DNA from 3 places in the Tardiphaga alba genome. Region 2 is predicted to be linked to each of the others. Evidence: riboswitches for the same ligand, from Rfam matches in the RefSeq annotation. Region 2 holds a riboswitch; each other region holds the start of a gene.
What was found. A riboswitch is a leader RNA that binds a small molecule or an ion and turns the genes downstream of it on or off. The one in region 2 is predicted to bind cobalamin.
Positions count from the first base shown of each region.

Region 1: linked by a shared signal. The riboswitch ahead of RPMA_RS21350 (DUF1636 family protein) and the one ahead of RPMA_RS02020 (TonB-dependent receptor) in region 2 are both predicted to bind cobalamin.
Region 3: linked by a shared signal. The riboswitch ahead of RPMA_RS21295 (TonB-dependent receptor plug domain-containing protein) and the one ahead of RPMA_RS02020 (TonB-dependent receptor) in region 2 are both predicted to bind cobalamin.

Region 1 covers NZ_CP036498.1:4,471,518-4,476,099, forward strand. Annotated here, with positions in the region: gene cobW (cobalamin biosynthesis protein CobW) at 1-525, opposite strand, end outside; gene cobU (bifunctional adenosylcobinamide kinase/adenosylcobinamide-phosphate guanylyltransferase) at 526-1,056, opposite strand; gene RPMA_RS21350 (DUF1636 family protein) at 1,053-1,499, opposite strand; cobalamin riboswitch at 1,592-1,787, opposite strand; gene cobT (nicotinate-nucleotide--dimethylbenzimidazole phosphoribosyltransferase) at 1,886-2,938, shown strand; gene cobS (adenosylcobinamide-GDP ribazoletransferase) at 2,939-3,703, shown strand; gene RPMA_RS21365 (tyrosine phosphatase family protein) at 3,696-4,208, opposite strand; gene RPMA_RS21370 (putative bifunctional diguanylate cyclase/phosphodiesterase) at 4,424-4,582, shown strand, end outside.
Region 2 covers NZ_CP036498.1:412,264-416,845, reverse strand. Annotated here, with positions in the region: gene RPMA_RS02025 (TonB-dependent receptor) at 1-1,669, shown strand, start outside; cobalamin riboswitch at 1,921-2,121, shown strand; gene RPMA_RS02020 (TonB-dependent receptor) at 2,229-4,493, shown strand; gene RPMA_RS02015 (PepSY-associated TM helix domain-containing protein) at 4,497-4,582, shown strand, end outside.
Region 3 covers NZ_CP036498.1:4,456,324-4,460,905, reverse strand. Annotated here, with positions in the region: gene RPMA_RS21300 (FecCD family ABC transporter permease) at 1-646, opposite strand, end outside; gene RPMA_RS21295 (TonB-dependent receptor plug domain-containing protein) at 640-2,565, opposite strand; cobalamin riboswitch at 2,643-2,839, opposite strand; gene RPMA_RS21290 (alpha/beta fold hydrolase) at 2,878-3,660, opposite strand; gene RPMA_RS21285 (O-acetylhomoserine aminocarboxypropyltransferase) at 3,665-4,582, opposite strand, start outside.

The DNA.
Region 1 (4,582 bases), 1.8 Mb from region 2:
GGCACAGGCGAGCTGATCCTCGAACACTTCCTCGATGGGATCGTCGTGATCGATGCCTTCATCGGCAGCGCGCTGTTCGGCGAGCGCATGCTCATCGAGCGTGATCCGGCCTTCGGACAGCGCCAGCGCATCAACGACAGTGACGACGCCATCGACAGTGGCGCGTGTCTTCACGGCGGGCCACGCAAACGCCTTCAGCAGCGGTTGCGGCAGCGCGAGGCCAGAAGTCTCGATCACGATGGCATCGAGCGGGCGCTCGCGCGACAGCAGCTTTTCCATGGTCGGCACGAAATCATCGGCCACGGTGCAGCAGATGCAGCCATTGGTGAGCTCGACGATGTCGCCGGGCGCGCAAGCCTTTGCCGCACATTCCTCGACAAGGCCGCCATCGAAACCGGCATCGCCGAATTCATTGACGATCACAGCGATGCGGCGGCCATCGGCTTGCGTCAGCAGCGAACGCAGCAGCGTGGTTTTGCCTGCGCCGAGAAAGCCGGTGAGGACGGTGACGGGAACGCGGGACATTCAGTTCTCCTGAAAACGCTTGAGCCAAAGCGGAAGGCCGGCAGCGACGAAAGCGACATTGTTGACGGCTGCGGCGATGGTTTGATTGAGACGGCCCTGCGCATCACGAAAGGCGCGGCCGATCGGCGTCTCGGGCACGAGGCCGAGGCCGACTTCATTGGACACGAAGACGATGGGATAGCGCGACACGTCGAGAAAGCGCACCAGACGCTTCGCCTCGACTTCGGGATCGCGCTCGGCCATCATCAGATTGGAGAGCCAGAGCGTCAGGCAATCGACGAGGACGACGCGGCCGATGGTGGATTCGCGTGTCAGCGTGTCCACCAGCGCCAGCGGCTCCTCGACGGTGATCCAGCCTTCGCCGCGCTGCTTGCGATGCTGCGCGATGCGCGCCTGCATCTCATCGTCGCCGGCCGTCGCCGTGGCGAGATAGACTTTTGTGAGCGACATCTCGCCGATCAGCCGTTCGGCGAAAGCCGATTTGCCGGAGCGCGCGCCGCCGAGGACGAGCGTGGTGCCGAGCGACGTCATTTCGGCGCCCTGCCGTCTTCCGGAGACCAGCGCAGCGGCGGCACGCGCGCCACCATGCCCTTGCGCAACACATCGGCGCGCTCACGCCATGGCACGAGCCCGTAGTCGGATTTTTGATAGGACTGCACGAAAGAGGCGACGGCATCCGGGCCGGTGTCCGTCACGAGATCGCCGAACAAGAACGTGTAGCCATCCTGGCTCGTCACCGCGACGGTGGTCGGCCGCTTGCAGACGCTGAGACATTGCACCGGCCGCACCATGACAGCGACATCGCGCTCATCGAGCGCAGCCGTCACCGCATCGAGCATCGCCGGGCCGACGACCGCACCATCAGCCGCCTTGCAATTCACGCAGACGCTCACCACCACCGGCGCTGAGGGCAGCGGGCGAGGCAATTCGGTGACACGGGAGTCATCAGGCAAGGTCGATGCGTTGCGATCCATCACGGGCTCAAATCAGACGAGCTTTGTTGGGTCGCGCGGATGCGGGCATCCACTCGCTCCCGTCCGGTGCACCCCGCCCCGACGACGCCTCCAAAGCACAGTTCATGACGGCAGGTCTCCTGGCTCGCGAGTCGGCGCCCGCTGCCGCCTTCCCAGCAGCTCCCCTATCGGGAACTCCCAGTGGCACCGGCTCGGGCTCATCGCTTACAGTTGCGGGGGCAGCGCCGGTATCGCACCGGCTTCCCTTTTCACCTTCCTCGCGGAAGGACCATCGCGGCGGACGCTATCTGCACCCACAGCCGGGGTCAACCACGGCCGGAACTGCGCAGCCACTGTTGACCGAAAGGCCATGGATGCGCGAGACAGACGGCCAAAGGAACCCGCATTTGACCTCTTTCAGCCCCCTCTTCCAGCCGCCGGCCCTCACGCCCCTCGATCCCGCAACCGAAGCCAGCCTTCGTGCGACCATCGACGGCAAGGCGAAGCCGCCGGGCTCGCTCGGGCGAATCGAGGAACTCGCTGTGCAACTCGGCATGATCCGCCATCCCGGCGAACCGCGCGGCGAGAAGGCTGTATTGTTGGTGTTCGCCGGCGATCACGGGCTCGTGGCCGAAGGCGTGTCGCAATATCCGTCCGCCGTCACCGTCGCGATGGTGATGACCTATCTCGCCGGTCGCGCCAGCGCCAATGCATTTGCCAAAGCCAATGGCATGGACGTCCGTGTCATCGATATCGGTGTCGCGGCTGAACTGCCGGTGCATCCCGGCCTGCGCGATGCAAAGGTGCGCATGGGCACGGCCAATGCCGCGCGCGAGCCGGCAATGACAGCGGGGCAAGCCACCGAGGCCCTGAACCACGGCATCCGCATCGCCATCGGCGAGATCAAAGCCGGCGCTGATATCATTGCGCTTGGCGAGATGGGCATCGGCAACACAGCATCCTCTGCACTGCTCGCTCATCGCCTCGCGCCCGCATCGCTCGACGACTGCATCGGCGTCGGCGCAGGTCAGGACGACGCTGGTATGAGCCGCAAGCGTATAGCTATCGAAATGGCAGCTGCGCGCAACGATGCGACGGCGCCGCTCGATGTGCTCATCGAATTCGGCGGGCTCGAAATTGCGGGCATGGCCGGCGCGATCCTCGGTGCCGCGTCGCAGCGACGGCCGGTGATCATCGATGGCTTCATCTCCAGCGTCGCTGCGCTGCTCGCGGTCCGACTTTGCCCGGAGGCCCGCGGCTACTGCGTATTCGCGCATCGCTCGGCCGAACGCGGGCATGATCTCGTATTGAACGCGCTCGATGCAAAGCCGCTGCTCGATCTCGGCCTGCGGCTCGGCGAAGGCACCGGTGCGCTGCTCGCCGTGCCGCTGGTGCGCGCCGCAGCGCGATTGCTTACCGATGTCGCCAGCCTCGATGACGTGCTGGCTGGGAAGATCTAGATGAGGCCGGATCCGCATCTGCTGAATGCGATCCGTTTCCTGACGGTGCTGCCGACGCCGCATTCGGACGAGGCGCCTGCGCCCGACTGGCTGGCGCGCGCGATGAAGTATTTTCCGCTGGTGGGTATCGGCATCGGCGCGGTGTCCGCATGCGTGTTGGTCGCTGCAAACATGGTGTGGTCGCCGACCATCGCTGCCATTCTGGCGGTGACGGCAAGCATCCTGCTCACCAGCGCATTTCATGAAGACGGACTCGCAGACACATTCGACGCCTTCGGCGGCGGCTGGACTGTCGAGAAACGGCTCGAAATCATGAAGGACAGCCGCATCGGCACTTATGGTGCACTCGCCCTCGGGCTCGGCACTACGCTGCGCATCGCCGCGCTCGCAACGCTCACGCCATGGATCGGCGCCGCCGCCCTCATCGCCGCCCACGCCGCCGCGCGGGTCATGCCTGCCTTCGTGATGAACCGCATGTCGCATAGCGGCGATCCCGCCAGCATGAAAGTGAGCTATGTCCAATCTCCCGTGCGTCGCACGGAGATCACCTTCGCATTGATCACCGCGGCACTGGCCGTGCTGCCGCTCATGCTGTTGGCGCCGCGCGGCGTTGTGATTGGCCTGCTGCTTGGCGCCGCCCTCGGCGCCCTGCTCGCGCGCTGGGCCAAGCGCCTGATCGGCGGCTATACCGGCGATGTGCTCGGCGCCATCGAGCAGCTGTTCGAGATCGGATTCCTGCTCGGCGTCGCCGCGATCATCAGATAGGCCAGCGCAACGGCAACTGATACGGCGCGCCTTCGGCTGTCTCGGCGCCACGGCCGATCCGCGCGATCGCTTCGCTCATACGGCCATCTCGGCCGAGCATGTCGTCGGCGAGCTTCACCATCAATTTGTTCGGCGTCACGTAAGGCGAACGGCGGCGAAGTTCGTCGGCGATCTCGGCCTCATAGCCAGGATTGCGATCGCAGGTGATCGCATAGGCCGCAGCACTCGAGCGGCTGATGCCGGCCCAGCAATGAATGAGCAGCGGCCGCCCCTCGATCGCACCGCGGCCGAAATCGAGAATGGCGCGCATCATGTCCATATCGGGCGCAACGAGATCCGGCGCGTGTTCGACGATGTCATGGAATGAAAGCCGGATGTGCCGCTCACGGACCATACCGTTCCAGTCGGGCTCGGTGGCAGACGGGGACAGCAGCGTCAGCAGATCGAACACCGGCAGGGTTTCAGCGACGGGACGAAGCCCCCTGAGCGAGGTCACATGGATCATCGAAAACCTTTAACGGGCAATACGGCACTGCACAATTACGGTGTCAAAATACCAAAACCGCTATCGTGTTGACTTACTGTTAAGTACACGACCTCGCGCATGTCTGTTTCCGCACATATCGCCTGAGCAAAATTGATCGCTTTTACGGCAGATTGCTCATTCTTAAACAAGTTCCCGTAGGTATCGGGTTGAACGATCTGAAGTCCAGGAAGGGCATGATGCGAGGTTCCTCGAATATCTTCGTGTGGCGGACGCTGAACATGCTCCGCGTCCCGCGTGAAAATCCGGAGTTGGTGCAAGCCAAGCTCGCGGCCTTCACGCGCCAGGTTCCGATGATGTATGCGCTCGTCATCGTCAACACCATGGCGCTGGCA
Region 2 (4,582 bases):
GCCGGCCTCTGTGCTGTACGGATCCGGCGCCATCGGCGGCGCCATCAATGTGGTGTCGAAACTGCCGACCTGGATACCCACCAACCAGGCCGCGATTTCGTTCGACACCAACATGACCAAGCGTATCGCGGTCGATAGCGGCGGCCCGGTGAGCGAAAACGTCGCCTATCGCATCACTGCCACAGGCAATCTCTCCGACGGCTGGGTCGATCGCGGCAACAATTCAAATGTCTCCGTGCATGCTGCCATCCAGGTGAAGCAGAACGAGGACGTCACCTGGACCTTCCTCAGCGACTATGCCGACGTACAGCCGCAGCGCTATTGGGGAACACCCCTGGTCAATGGACGCATTCTCGATTCCACCCGTTTCAATAACTACAATTTCAGCGACGGCATCGTTCACTACAAGGACAACCTGAACCAGATCCGCACCGAATGGAACGTGACCGACGGCGTATCTGTGCGCAACGTGTTGTACTACATGGATGTCCATCGTCACTGGCGAAACGCGGAAAGCTACGTCGCCAATCCGGTGACCGGCCTCGTCACCCGCAACAACGGCAATACCGAGATTTACCAAGCCCAGCAGCAGATCGGCAACCGCATGGATGCCACCTTCCGTGGGCATTTGTTCGGATTGACCAATCAGTTCGTTGCCGGCTTCGATGTGAACCACATCAAGTTCGGTCGTGACGCCAATTTCCGTGTGGGAAATACCGGCACCTCGACCGTGTCTCTCTACGATCCGATCCCGGGAAGTTTCTTTAGCACACAGCCCACCATTCTCGACTATCGCAGCATCACTAACCAGTATTCGCTTTTCGCCGAGAACAAGCTGGACCTCACAGAGCAGCTGTCATTGATCGCCGGGATTCGTCAGGACGAGCCGACCGTCACGCGCACGGACTTCATCAATCCGGCGAACAGTCTCGTAAAATCTTTCTCCAACACGACGTGGCGCGCCGGAGCCGTCTACACACCGATCAAGGATCTCGCATTCTACGCCCAGTACGCCACCGCGGTGGACCCCGTCACGAGTGGCCTGCTCGCGCTCGATGCAGCGAATGCGAACTACAATCTCACGACCGGCCGGCAGATCGAAGCCGGCGTCAAGCAGTCGCTGCTCGGCGGCCGCTTCGAATGGACGCTGGCGGGCTACGAGATCGTCAAGAAAGACCTTGTCGCACGCGATCCGAATAATGTGAACATCATCATGCAGGTCGGTCAGCAGTCGTCGCGCGGCGTCGAGGCGTCAGTCGGCATGCTGCTGGATTACGGCTGGCGGATCGATGCCAACACAACCTTCCTGCAGGCGCAGTATGATGAGTTCAGACAGCCTAGCGGCGTCAATTTTGCTGGCAATGTCCCGCAGAACGTGCCGCTGAATGTCTCCAATATCTGGGCGACATGGGACTTTGCACCGAACTGGTCGGCCAATGCCGGTATCCAGATCGTCGGCAAGACCTATGCCGATGCGGCCAACACGCTGGCGCGCCCGACTTACAATGTCGTCAATGCGGGCGTGCAGTGGAAGCCCGATACGAACACCACCGTCTCGCTGCGCGTCTACAACCTGTTCGACGAGATCTACGCCGTCTCCGGCGGCACCAATCAGTGGGTGCTCGGCATGCCGCGCACGGCGCAGCTTGCGGTGAATGTGAAGTTCTGATCGCGCCAGCTGTCATCCCCGCCTAGCACGCCGAAGGCGTGCACGGAGCGGGGATCCAGTACACGCTGTCGCGAAAGCTCCATCACGAAAATCCGTGTCTACTGGATCGCCCGGTCCTAGCGCGCAATTGCGCGCACGGCCGGGCGATGACAGTGCGAGTTGTCCCGCAGTGGGAGTGATGCGCCGTTTCAACACCGCGACAACAACTCACCATACCACTCGTCTGCGAATTGACTCATTCCAGATTTTCACCCTAACGTGATCGCGACGGTTCCTTCCGGGGACCAAAAGGGAATGCGGTGAGGCTCTTTGTTGATAGAGCCGATTCCGCGGCTGCCCCCGCAACTGTAAGCGGCGAGCCTTCGCCACATGCCACTGGGCCCCTAGCCTGGGAAGGCGGTGACAGGCACCGACCCGCGAGCCAGGAGACCTGCCGTCAGTCGTGGTCACACGCGAGCACATTGGGCGGGGTGTCCTGGTGGAAGTCGCATCATCGGTCTGAGGACCACGGGCGGCTTTGTTTGCGGTGACGTGCCACGTTATCGCGAGTCTCAAGCCGATGTCGTTCCATCCTTCCGCATCCAGACGATGCCACCTGCTCCTCTCCTCCGTCGCGCTGTCCTGCCTGCTCTGGCCCACTGAAGGCTGGACGCAGACAGCACAACGCAGTCAGACGCTCGATCCTGTCGTCGTGCAGCCGTCGGCCACGCAGCCACGCGCCCGCCGTGCCGCAACCGGCAACGCCGCGCGCAATGTACGCTCGCGCCAGCAGCGCAATGTCGCCGCGACGACTGCTCCGCCGGTTGCGACGCCAACTAGCCCGGTCTTCGCAGCACCGACGCTCAATCTCACCGGCACCACGTCCACCGGCAGCCGCCTCGGCCTGACGCGCCTGCAGACGCCGGCCAGTGTTGAAGTGATTTCGGCGGAGACCATGGCCGAGCGCGGCCAACTGAATGTCGTTGATGCCGTGACCCAGAATGCCACCGGCTTCACCGCCATCGGCGAACCCGGCAATGGCGGCATCGCCTTCTCGACCCGCGGCTTCGCCGGCAGCGGCTCCGTCACTTCTCTCTATGATGGCACCCGCCTCTATGTCGGCGCGGGTACCGTCAATTTCCCGTTCGATACCTGGACCGCCGAGAAGATCGAAGTGCTGCGTGGCCCGGCCTCGGTGATGTATGGCGAAGGCGCCATTGGCGGCGCCGTCAATGTGGTCTCGAAACTGCCGCTCTGGATTCCGCGCAACCAGGCCGAACTCTCCATCGACACCAACATGACACGCCGCATCGCGCTCGATAGCGGCGGGCCGATCAACAAGGACGTCGCCTATCGCATCGCCGTCACCGGCAATGCCAGCGACGGCTGGATTGATCGCGACAACCAGTCGAACATCGCGCTGCATGCCGCCGTACAGATCAAGCAGAACGAGGACGTCACCTGGACGCTGTCCACCGACTATGGCGACCGGCATCCGTCGAAATATTTCGGCACGCCGCTGATCAACGGCCAGCTCGATCCGGCGACCCGCTTCAAGAACTACAATGTCAGCGACAGCACCATCCGCTACCAGGACAGCTGGAGCCAGGTGAAGACCGAATGGCAGGTGGCCGACGGCATCACGCTGCGCAACACGCTCTATTACATGTATGCGAAGCGCCACTGGAAGGAGGTCGAGATCTACGGCTTCAATCCCGGCACCGGTCAGATCGACCGCAGCGACTATCTGGAAATCTTCCACCAGCAGCAGCAAGTCGGCGACCGCATGGACGCCACCTTCACCGGCCACCTGTTCGGCATGGTGAACACCTTCGTGGCCGGCTTCGACGTCAACCGCATCGACTTCAAGCACACCAGCAATTCGCCCTTCGGAGGCTTCTCGTCGGTCGATCCCTATAACTTCAATCCCGGCCTGTTCGAGAGCCCGGACATCACGCGCCCCGGCTACAACGCGACCACCAATCAATATGCGTTCTTTGCCGAAAACCGCCTCGCCGTCACCGAGCAGCTGGCGCTGATCGCCGGCGTGCGGCAGGACCAGCCGAGCGTGACCCGTACCGACTTCCGAAATCCCGCCAACAGCTACACACGGGATTACTCGGCGACGAGCTGGCGCGCCGGCGTCGTCTATACGCCGATCCAGAACCTCGCTTTTTACGGCCAGTATTCGACGGCCGCGGACACGGTGGGCGGCCTGATCTCGGCGAGCAATGCCAATTCCAAATTCGATCTCGCCACCGGCCGGCAGGCCGAGATCGGCGTCAAGCAGTCCTTCTGGGGCGGCCGCGGCGAATGGACCCTCGCCGGCTATGAGATCGTGAAGAACAATCTTCTGTCCGTCATTCCCGGCAGCGGCGGTGTCGTCCAGCAGGTCGGCCAGCAATCTTCGCGTGGCGTCGAGGCCTCGATCGGCCTCGTTCTGGATTACGGCTGGCGCATCGACGCCAACACCGCTTTCCTGCGCGCCAAGTATGACGACTTCCAGCAGGATAGCGGCGTGAACTTCACCGGCAATGTCCCGTTCAACGTCCCGCAGAACGTCTCGAATATCTGGGCGACATGGGGCTTCGCACCGAACTGGTCGGCCAATGCCGGCGTGCAGATCGTCGGCAAGACCTATGCGGACAGCGCCAATACGCTGGAAATGCCGGCTTACACGCTGGTCAGTGCGGGCCTGCAATGGAAGCCGGATGTCAACACGACCGTGTCACTGCGCGTGTGGAACATCTTCGACAAGATCTATGCGACGTCGAGCTACAGCGACAATCAGTGGATCCTCGGCATGCCACGCACGGCGCAATTGGCTGTGAACGTGAAGTTCTGACGCGTGGCACGAGGACTGAAACGAAAACTCCGGCAGTGGCTGTATCTCACCCACCGCTGGATCGGCATCGTCACCTGCCTGTTCTTCGC
Region 3 (4,582 bases), 1.8 Mb from region 2:
GCTGGCTCATCAGGATGGCGGCACCGGCAAGAATGAACGGCATTGCCAGCTCGACATGGCGGAAGCTGCGATCCTCCAGCGAACCGAGCAGCCAGAATGCGATTTCGAGTGCGGCGAAGGGATTGGGCGACAGGTTCATCACCAGCGCCGTCGCAGCACCAGCGAGGCTCGAGATTGCGAGGCCGGCGAGGATCAGCAACAGCAGTCCGGCATTGCGGCCGGCGATGGCGAGCAGCACGAAGACAGATGCGAATGCCATGCTGATGCCGGCGACCGGCAAGGCCCAAGAGCGCACATCGGCAAGGCCGAGCGAAATCATCAGCACCGCACCGAAGGCGGCCGATTGCGGCGCGCCGAACAGCGAAGGCGAGGCGAGGGGATTGCGCAGCAGGCCCTGCAGCGCCGCACCGGAGAGACCGAGAATGCCGCCGATGGCGAGTGCCAGGATCGCGCGCGGCAGGCGGATCTCGCGGACAATGATCTGGTGCACGTCGCTGCCGCCGCCGATCAATGCATCGAGCACCGTCAGCGGCGGCAGGCGAACAGGGCCGGTGCCGAGCGACGCCAGCAGCAAAAGCACCACCAGCCCGACAAGTGCCGAGATGGCGAGCGTGTAGCGCCGCGTTGCTGGTCGTCCGGTCACCATGTGGCGTTGAATCCTGCATAAAGCGCGGGACCCGTTGTGCCGAAATTCAGCACTTCCTGATAACGCTCATTGAGAATGTTCTCACCGCGCGCAAACACCTTCCAGTTCGAATCCAGCTTGTACTCGCTATAGATATCGACGCGCGTATAGGCATCGATCACGCCGATTTCGTTGGCATTGTTATAGCGCTTCGACACCGTGGTAATTCGTGGCTCGATCAGCCAGCGGTCGTTCGGCGTGATGGTGAGCGCGAAGCGTGCGAGATTTTGCGGGCGACGCGCCAGGATCAAGCCGGTCGTCATATCGACGGCGTGCAGATAGGTGTAAGCCGCATTGAACTTCACCAGGCCGGGCAGCACGTCGATATTGGCGCTGACTTCGAGGCCGCTGGTCTCGGCGCGGGCAACGTTGTTGTAGCATCCCCCGGTCTGGCCCAGGGCGCATGCGGTCGGTGTATAGGACACGAAGTTGATCAGGTTGCTGAAGTCGTTTGCGAAGCCTGTGACCGACAGGAGCACGCGACCGTTGAACAAGCTCTGATCGATGCCGGCGTCGTAGCCGAAACTCGTTTCGGGTGACAGCGTGGGTGTGCCGTTGGCCTGCGAATACAGCTGAAACAGTGTCGGCGCCTTGGCGCCGGTGCCAGCGCTGGCGCGCAGTTTCGTGCCGGTCTCGAAGATGTTGTACGCAGCCGTTGCGCGCCAGGTTTCGAAGCGCGCGACATTGACGACATCATCGACGCGGCCGCCCAGCGTCACGCTGAGCCGCTCGCCGATCGGCACCGACCATAGCGCGAAGATGGAGTTCGTATCCTGTTGCTTCGACAGCGTCGGCGTCATCTGGCCCAACGTCGGCAAAATGCTCGTGGTGAATGTCTGCGCCGTTTCGCTCTGGGTTTTGGCGCCATAGATCAGCGAGCCGAAGGCGCCGAGCTTCAGCGTTGCCTGATATTCGGCGCCGAGGCTGTCGCCCCAGTAGTCGAGGACGCGTGCGGTGGCCCCGGGAGGGCGGGGGATATAGAAGGGGTAGCTGACTTCGCTGAACGAACGCTCGGTATGGGTGTTCGACACCGTGATATTGTGCGTCAGTACGCCGCCGAAGGAGTCGATGCCGACGCGACCATAGATGGTCTGCAGCAGGCGGTCGGTGGACGATCCCGTGTCCGGATAGGTGCCGCTGCCGGGATCATAGGCGGCGCGGGTGAACGACTGCACGGTGCCGGCCTCCAGGCGGATGCCTTCGCCGGCATCATAACCGATGCGGCCTGAACCGCCGACGCGATCGAAACCGTCGCGTTCGAGATTCGGATACTTCGCCTCGATGGCGGGGATGCGGTAGCCGTAGCGCGAGAAGCCGTTCGAATGCTGGCCGCCGGCGGTGAAGGCGTAGGACCACGGACCCTGCGAGCCGACCATGGAGCCTTGCGTGACCACGGTGCCGTAGCTGCCGGCTTCGGTGCGGACGTTGAATTGCGCGGGGCCGGTGCCCTTCTTGGTGATGATATTGACCACGCCACCCATGGCGTCGGAGCCGTACAGCGCGCTTTGCGGGCCGCGCAGCACTTCGATGCGATCGATGGCCGACGGCGCGAACATGGCGAATTCGAAATCGCCGGAAGCGGCGGTGGGATCGTTGACGCGGATGCCGTCGATCATCACCAGTGTCTGGCCGGTATTGGCGCCGCGCATGCGCACATTGGCGGTGCCGCCGGGGCCGCCGTTTTCGGAGATGTCGATGCCGGGGACGCTGCGCAGCGCATCGACCAGCGAGCCTGGATTGGACGTGGCGATCGTCTCGCCCGACACCACGCTGATGGCGCTGCCGGTGGCACTCAGCGGTTCCGCCGTGCGGTTTGCAGTGACGACGACTTCAGACAATTGTTCAGAATTGGATTGCGCCTGCGCGGCATGCGCAGACATAGCAAGAATCGCCGCAGTGCCTGCAGCGATTGTTCGGATAGACATAGAAAACCTTCCGTCGACCCACCGTCGAACGCGATATAGACAGATTATCGGCCGGTCTCCTGGCTCGCAGTGATCTCCGGGGCCGCCTTCCCGAGCGATGCTCAGTGGCTGTGTGGCTTCGGACGAACTGCTGACAGTTGCGGGGGCAGCCGCGGCATTGGAGGATATCTCCCCTCACCGCATTCCCGTTTCACCTCCTGACGGAGGCACCGATAACGGATGACAGGAAGCACAGTGCGCAGCGCTGCGCAACTGGCTTCCGTCGATCTAGCCGCGCAAGGCGGCCAGCACCTCGTCGGGGCGCTCGATCATCATCATGTGGCCGGTGGCGGGGAGAATCACCGTACGCGCATCGCCGAGCGCTGCGGCGAGCGCCTTGCCGGCCTTGGCGGGGGTCATCATGTCCCGTTCGCCCAAGATCAAAGTGACGGGGACCTTGATCTCAGCGGCGGCAGCGAGGGCATTCTGGTAGGCATTGCAGGCATTGAGATCGGCATAAAGGACGCCGGGCTTCGTCGCCTCCAGCACCCGCTGCGCGCCGGTATGCATCCATAGGCCGGGCGCCAGACTGCCGCCGAGCTCGGCGCGCATGCCGAGGCCCCAGATCGACACCATGTCGATGGCCGACTGGGCATTGGCTTCGGCGTCCTTCAGGAGATCCGGTCCGACCGTCATCGTCGCCGCCGTGCCGAGCAGGTCGAGGCGCGTGACCTTGTCGGGGTGGCGCGCCGCGGTTTCGACGGCGATCAACGAGCCCATGGAGTGGCCGATCAGCCGCGCATTCTTCGCGCCGGCGGCCGTGATCAGTGCCGCGGTCCAGTCGGCGAGGTCGCCGATCGTGGTCAGCGCGTCGCCGCCGCTGCGGCCGTGGCCGGGAAGATCCGGCGCCAGCACGGCATAGCCGTGATGGGCGAACCAGCGCGTATGCAGCGCCCAGGTGGAACTGTCGAAGCCGGCGCCGTGCAGCAGCACCACGACGGGCAGCGACGGATCGAAAACACGGCCGCCATTGGCGACAAAGGTGTCGTGACCGTTGACTGTGATCTGCATCGGCTCAGCCCTTCTGCGAGAAGCGCAGCGCCTGCGCGAGATCGTCGATGATATCCTGCGCGGCCTCGATACCGACCGAAAGGCGGATCAGTTCCTCGCCGATGCCGGCGGCCTTGAGTTGTTCGGCATCCATCTGCTGATGCGTGGTCGACGCCGGATGGATTACCAGCGTCTTGGCATCGCCGACATTGGCGAGATGGCTGGTCAGCTTCAGCGCCTCGATGAATTTGCGGCCGGCGGGACGACCGCCCTTGATGCCGAAGGAGATGATGGAGCCGGCGCCACGCGGCAGCAGCGTCTTGGCCAGCGCATGATCGGGATGGTTTTCCAGCGAGGGATGCAGCACCCAGTCGACGGCCTTGTTCGCGGTCAGCGCCGCCAGCACGTCGCTGGTATTGGCGACATGGCGCTCCATGCGGATGCCGAGCGTCTCGACGCCTTGCAGCAGCTGGAATGCATTGGTCGGCGAGAGACACGCGCCGAAATCGCGCAGCCCTTCGGTGCGGGCGCGCATGATGAAGGCGGCAGTGCCGAACTGCTCGTCGAAGACGATGCCGTGATAGCCGGCATAGGGCTCGGTGAGTTGCGGGAACTTGCCGGAGGCGCGCCAGTCGAAGCGGCCGCCATCGACGAGCACGCCGCCGATGGCGATGCCATGGCCGCCGATCCACTTCGTCGTGGAATTCATGACGAGGTCGGCTCCGAGATCGATCGGGCGCGACAGGTATGGCGTGGCAAAGGTGTTGTCGATGAGCAGCGGAATTTTCGCGGCATGCGCGATGTCGGCGACCGCGGGAATGTCGAGCACTTCGAGGCCGGGATTGCCGATGGTCTCGCCGATCACGAGTTTGGTGTTCGGCTTGATCGCGGCCTTGAAGGCGTCGAGGTCGCGCGGCTTCACGAATGTCGTGGTGATGCCGAA